2 regions of the Oribacterium sp. FC2011 genome follow, and region 1 is predicted to be linked to the other one. Evidence: riboswitches for the same ligand, from Rfam matches in the RefSeq annotation. Region 1 holds a riboswitch; the other holds the start of a gene.
The links. Region 1 has a riboswitch for FMN ahead of ribD (bifunctional diaminohydroxyphosphoribosylaminopyrimidine deaminase/5-amino-6-(5-phosphoribosylamino)uracil reductase RibD). Riboswitches for the same ligand answer to the same signal wherever they lie in the genome.

Region 1 (3,356 bases):
ATGGTTTGCAGAACCTGCTATTAGAACATCTGATGAACACGCATTAGAAGCGATACATAGAGGGGTATCTCCATTTAAGGTTGAAATCGCAGAGTATATAAGAAACAATTGTCTGAGGCAAGATAGTTATAAAGAGGAGTTAGATGAACTCAGGCAATTGTCTGAAAGGAGTATATCAGGGGTTATTACTACAAATTATGATAAACTTCTTGAACAAATTTTTGGTGGATATTCCACTTTTGTAGGACAAAATGAGCTTATTTTTTCTGCATTACAAGGTGTGGCTGAAATATATAAAATACATGGGGATATAGATAAGCCTGATAGTATAGTAATCAATGAGGATGACTATGTTGAGTTTGAATCTAAAAGCGCATATCTTGCAGCAAAGCTTCTTACGATTTTTATGGAATATCCAATAATATTTATGGGCTATTCTATAAGTGATTCAAATATTATCAATATCATAAAAGCTATAGTTGAATGCTTAAATGATGAGCAGCTTAAAATGTTGGAAGATAGATTTATATTTGTAGAATATAGGGAAAATTTTGTTGGAACTGAAATCACGCCTTATGTGATTATGGCAGGAGATAAGCCTCTTTCAATGAAAAGAGTAATACTGTCAGATTTTATGCTATTATATAAGGCTTTAGAGAACAAAAGAGCAAAATTGCCTGTTAAGATTTTACGAAGATTTAAACAGGAGATTTATGACTATACTATCACAAGTGTACCAACGGGACATTTGAGAGTGGCAGCATTGGACGATAAAAGGGTAGGAGATGAGGAATTAGTTTTATCAATTGGAAAAATGTCGGATTACGGACTCAAGGGACTTAGTGGAATAAGACCAAATGAGTGGTATAGAAATGTCATATTAAACGATCTTGATTTTGCAGCTGATGATCTTTTAGAATATGCATTTCCTTCGTTGATAAAGCAGAACTCAGGCCGATTACCAATAAATAAATACTTAAATGAGGCTACTAAGAAATTCGAGGAATGTGAAAAAGTTGCTGCAGCATTGGACTTTGAACACATCATATCCAATACAATAAAGAGAAATAGGAGATGTTTAGGTCAATATACATCAGTGATGCAAATATGGAATCAAGAGAAATCATCGTTAGAAAGAGCGACAAGATTGATTTCACATCTGCCTGAAGACAAGATAGATGTATCTGAACTAGAAAAAGTATTACAAGAAATTTTTTCTAATGATGCTAATGTATTAGAAACTGCTCCAGATGGAACAAGAAGCCATATTAGAAGACTGATATTGGTGTATGACTATTTAAAGTGGCGGAAATAAAAAGAACTTCACGACTAAAGCATTTGTAAACAAACACCGCTCGTGAAGCCCTTGTAATTCCGTCATCAACGCTTTTGAATTAAGCATCTATAAATAGACACCGAACGCAAAAACGCTATGTAATCTAGTTCTTGTTAATTATACAATTAGGATATGATTATGTAAATATGTTTTTGATATTTGGAGCAGCTTTGTATTCTCAGTAACTTGAATAATGTCTACGGTAAATAAATTGCTTTACATGAACGAAATAATGGTATATGATTCCAAAAGAAACAGATGATTAAATCATCTTTAAAAATGAATATGATCTTCGGGGAAGGTGAAATTCCTTATCGGCGGTAAAGCCCGCGAGCCTTATGGCAGGATCCGGTTAGATTCCGGGGCCGACAGTATAGTCTGGATGGAAGAAGATAGAGAAATCGAAATATCGGTTTTCTTTTTGCTAGGTATATCAACCCCGAAACAGTTATGTTTCGGGGTTTTTTTATGAAAAAACGATTTACTTTAGCTCTTATAAATGAATGTTCAAATAATATTGAAATGTTTCAGGATTTCAATATTTCTTCTTCCTTCTCATCACCTCTTAATGCTGTTTTTCGAGTCTTAATATTTGACATTCAGATGTAAGCTTATTGGCTAATAAAAAATATTTTATGTCTTAAGAATAGGCAGTTCCCAGGATCAGAGAGGAGTCCCATTGGAAAATGAAAAATATATGCGTCGTGCAATTGAGCTGGCAAGGCTGGGAGAAGGATGGTGCCATCCAAATCCTTTGGTCGGAGCGGTAATTATAAAGGACGGAAACATTATCGGAGAAGGGTTTCATGAACGGTACGGAAGTCTTCACGCAGAGCGTAATGCTATAAAAAATCTGTCTGAGAGTGCGGAAGGTGCAACACTGTATGTGACACTGGAGCCCTGCTGTCATCACGGGAAGCAGCCGCCCTGTACCGAAGCTGTTCTGGAGAGCGGGATAAAGAAGGTGGTGATAGGTTCCCGGGATCCAAATCCGAAGGTGGCAGGAAAAGGAGTAAGGTTTCTGAAAGAGAATGGGATCGAAGTGGTGGAGGATTTTCTAAAGGATGAGTGTGATGAACTGAATCCGGTTTTCTTTCATTTTATGACCACAAAAAAGCCTTATGTCACTATGAAGTATGCCATGACCATGGATGGAAAAATCGCAACAAAAACCGGCAGATCCAAATGGATCACGGGGGAAGAGGCGAGAAGGCGGGTTCAGGAAATGAGACATGCTCATATGGGGATAATGGTGGGAATAGGAACTGTTTTGGCAGATGATCCTATGCTGAATTGCCGGATACCGGGAGGAAGGTCACCTGTGAGGATCATTTGTGACAGTCAATTGAGAATTCCGCTTGATTATGAAATTGTAAAGACAGCTGATGATTACAGCACCATCGTGGCTTGTGGTTTTCCCGGGATTCCCGTTGGTGAGTTAGATCCGGAGCACGATTTTTCCCATGATATATCTGAAAACCTGATCATGGGTGATAGTCATGAGGATTCAGGATTTCATGAAGATCTGTGTTTAAGAGATATAGCTTTCAAACTAAAGGAGCTTGGTAAAGCCGGGATCACGGTCATCAATTGTTGTCCGGAAGAAAGGATAACCGAGTCCGGTGTTGATCTCCAAAAACTGATGACTATCCTTGGTGAAAGAGGAATCGACAGCATACTTCTGGAGGGCGGAGGAACACTCAACGAAAGCGCATTGAAGGCAGGAATCGTAAATGAAATTGATGCTTTTATCGCACCAAAGATTTTTGCCGGTAATGCAAAAACTCCGGTCATGGGTTTGGGAGTGGATAATCCAGAGGACGCCTACAGATGCGAGATAAAAGATGTGGAACAAATCGGTGAAGACATTCTGATCAGATATGTAGTTTCAGGTAAAACTGTCAGTTAGACAGACGTTTTAGAATTCCACCGGGGACGGTTTTTGCCGGCGAGAATCGTCCCCGGTGGATAAGGAGAGGGAGCCGGATAGATCTGCATCTGTATGTCAGAAATAAACGGC
Region 2 (3,356 bases), on a different contig from region 1:
TGACTCACTTTTGATATTTCATGTTTTGAGTCATATAAGTAATCTGAGATTATTGACTTATTATGACGAATACGAATATGTAGTCAATCAAAAGTTTCATAATCAGATAAACTGTCTGCGAGACTCCGGAATTGATTAAATCCATTGTCGGCTGAACTGTTACGGGTTTTATGCGTTAATGTCCCAGTCCCGGACTTCAAGGAGTGCCTTTGCAAGTTTTTCTGCGGAACGTCTGAAAATAATCTCGCCCTTTCCGGATGTGGCGCCACGGGGATCGCCTCCGATTCCGATAGGCTTTCCGTCGGAAGTTCTTAAGTCCTCTCCCATCCAATTGATGGCAGCTTCACCTGAAAAATTCAGGATTTTCTTTCCTTTGTAGCCTCCGTCTTTGTAGCCGGTTTCCGAAAGCTCAAGTTTGACGGTTTCAGGGTGAATCGCCATGATCATGGAGGTTTCCATCTCTCCTCCGTGGAAATCCCAATGATTATCCGGGCTTATGGTGGCCTGAACTTCAGGATCCAGGAAAGCACCTGATGTCAGAACAAAGGTGAAGATTCCGAAATCATGACGTAGCTGTCTTGAAAGAATATCAGCCACCGGACGGTTTCCTCCGTGACAAATAAGGAAAACAAGCTTCTTGAAGCCGTGATTTTGTATAGACTCAGCAATGTCATAAAGCATGTGGTAGTAGGTATCCGGCTTAAAGGAAACGGAGCCGGAGAAATTAAGATGCTCTATGGAAAGTCCCACCGGGATTACAGGAAAAATGAGCATGGGGAAATCAGGATCGATTTTCTCAAGCTCTTCTTTAACGTATTTGGGCATCGCTTCCGCTATCATTGAATCTGTGCCCAGAGGTGCCTGCGACCCATGCTGTTCTATGGCGCCGAGAGGTATGAGGACCATAGTTCGGTCCTTGTCGATAGCTTCCATTTCTTTTCTGGTTAAATCTCTGTAATTCTGAATCATGATAGTCTCCTGTTTGAAGGTGAAATAAGGTTACTGATTAAAGCCCCGGGGACTCACGGAAACTCTTTTACCCGGTCTTCACTACAGTAAAGAAAAGGCGAATGCCTCCGGATCGGAAACATTCGCCACCTGATGATCTTATGATATGGAAATAAATGTCTCCATAAAACCTGAAGTTATGCCTGTGCTGCGCTGTTCATTGAACGAAACCCTGGAACAGCAGCCCTTACTCTGCTGAAGATCACATATGAAAGTGTGTAAACCAAAGTGAGCTTGATGAGGTTAAACGGAATTGTTGCAAGGATGATAAAGGTCGGAAGATTCTTGATGAGAGGATTTACCGAAGATACCATAACCACAACATCGTCAATGCTTACGCCCATGGCCTTGGCATACATAGGAAGTGTGATGAAAGCATTGCAGAAGCACATCCATGCGGTGCGGATGAAAACATTGGTGATGAGTAAGATGGCAATGCTCTTTATGGACTTATCAGACTTCTTGTACATGAGCCACATAGGAACGATGAAAATAAACGCTCCAAGAAGGTTTGAAACCTCACCTACATACATGCTGTTTGTTCCCACTGTGAAAAGCTTGATGAGAAGCTTTGAAACTTCAACAAAGAATGCGGAAAATGGTCCGAGAGTGAAAAGTGCGATTACGCTCGGCATATCACTGAAGTCTATCTTGTAGAACGGCGGGAAGAAAGGAATGCTGAATTCAAGGGACATGAGCACTCCCGCAAGAGCTGCAAGAAGTCCGGTGTAAACCATTTTCTGAATGTTTGATCTGTTTGTCATAATGTTGTCCTCCAAAATTATAATGATAATTGAGGAAACAAGCTCTTTGAGATGGTTGAAATTTCGATCTATAATCGAACCGGAAATGCCCGGTAACGAAAAAAATCTCAGTACCTGAAATTCGGGTACTGAGATAAATCGTCGTTTATTTCACGTTTTCTTCTCTCATCCAGACTATACTGTCGGTACCGGAATCACACCGGTTCATGCACAAAGGCTCGCGGACTATACCGCCGGTAGGGAATCACACCCTGCCCCGAAGAACTTATTTCGTTTTCTGACTTTAGACTAGCATCAGAAGGCAGGACTGTCAACAGGTGATTTTGTATACGGTGAGGGTTCACAATACATTTTTATGAGAAATCCTGGGAAAATCCACGGGGGACCACTCTCGTTGGTGAGAACTGTTTCAAGTGTATTTCGAAATGATTAAGTACATTTTTTGTAAAAATATTGAAAAAATTATGGAAATCTTAATTATTTGCTGTATAATAGGCAAGGTAATTATGTATCACCCAAAGTGGTAAAAAATGCAAAAGAGGTATATTGAGATGAAAACTTCTAAGAAAATCTTAGCTGTCGCAATGACAGGCGTAATCGCAGCTTCAATGGCAGTTCCTGCATTTGCATCATCACAGGTTCGCAACATTGATCCATATTCAGGATCAGCTCTTGCTGCCAATGACGCTAATGCAAAGCATGATGCTATCATGGCTTCATGGGATGCTTATGTTCAGTCAGTAGGTGGTGAGGAAGCAGCTGCAGCAATTGCAAACGCTTCACAGGGAATCAAGCTTGCTCAGAACACAACAGAGTCAAGAATTGCCAATTCCAAGGCAGCAGCAGCTCAGGCTAACAACACTATTGAGCTTGCAAAGGAAGAGTTAGCAGGCAATACAGTAGTTGTAGCACCTGTAGTTACTTCAGCTGATTTAGCAGCTATTGCCAATGCAACATATGAGGCAACTCACGGCGCTAACTAATTTTAGTGCATAACGGTTTTCACTAAGAAAATCGGAGCCCATATCAATGATTGTATAGAGGTCATTGATATGGGCTCCATTTTTTTGATTTTTCCGGGAGACAGTGAATCTCTTATACATGTTTTGATGGAAAAACGTAGAATAAATGTAACATTTTGCAAGTGCCTTTTGGAATATAATGAACTTAGGGACTGGTGCTTATTTCAGGATCTTCGCGTAATGAATGGATAGCCATATGATCTTCAAAAACACCTGTATCCTAAAGTAAGGGGTTAGAGTTATGAATAAAATACCGGGTAAGTTATTGGTATCAATGATGTTAAGCGGGGTTATGATATCCGGCTTTGCGATACCTGCGATGGCGGACAATGTAGTGACAGTTTCTTCACTGCCCTCTTCCACATCTGCATATACAACATCAAACAGTCAGAATAAATCGTCTGCTGCTATCGGCGTTGAGCCGGGTTCTGAAGTCGCTTCAGGCAAAGCTGTTACACCGGTTATAACAGCTGCTGTCAATGTCCAGACCGCAGAGACTATCACGACACAAAATGTATCGTCAGCTTCATCATCAGAATCTTCAAAGGTTACGATACCCGTT

Region 2: linked by a shared signal. The riboswitch ahead of T357_RS0107960 (ECF transporter S component) and the one ahead of ribD (bifunctional diaminohydroxyphosphoribosylaminopyrimidine deaminase/5-amino-6-(5-phosphoribosylamino)uracil reductase RibD) in region 1 are both predicted to bind FMN.

Annotation. Positions count from the first base shown of each region.
Region 1 covers NZ_JNJM01000007.1:48,523-51,878, reverse strand. The annotation lists gene T357_RS0107085 (SIR2 family protein) at 1-1,315, shown strand, start outside; FMN riboswitch at 1,621-1,734, shown strand; gene ribD (bifunctional diaminohydroxyphosphoribosylaminopyrimidine deaminase/5-amino-6-(5-phosphoribosylamino)uracil reductase RibD) at 2,016-3,245, shown strand.
Region 2 covers NZ_JNJM01000008.1:60,058-63,413, forward strand. The annotation lists gene T357_RS0107955 (creatininase family protein) at 169-969, opposite strand; gene T357_RS0107960 (ECF transporter S component) at 1,146-1,772, opposite strand; FMN riboswitch at 1,926-2,040, opposite strand; gene T357_RS0107965 (hypothetical protein) at 2,324-2,755, shown strand; gene T357_RS0107975 (hypothetical protein) at 3,036-3,356, shown strand, end outside.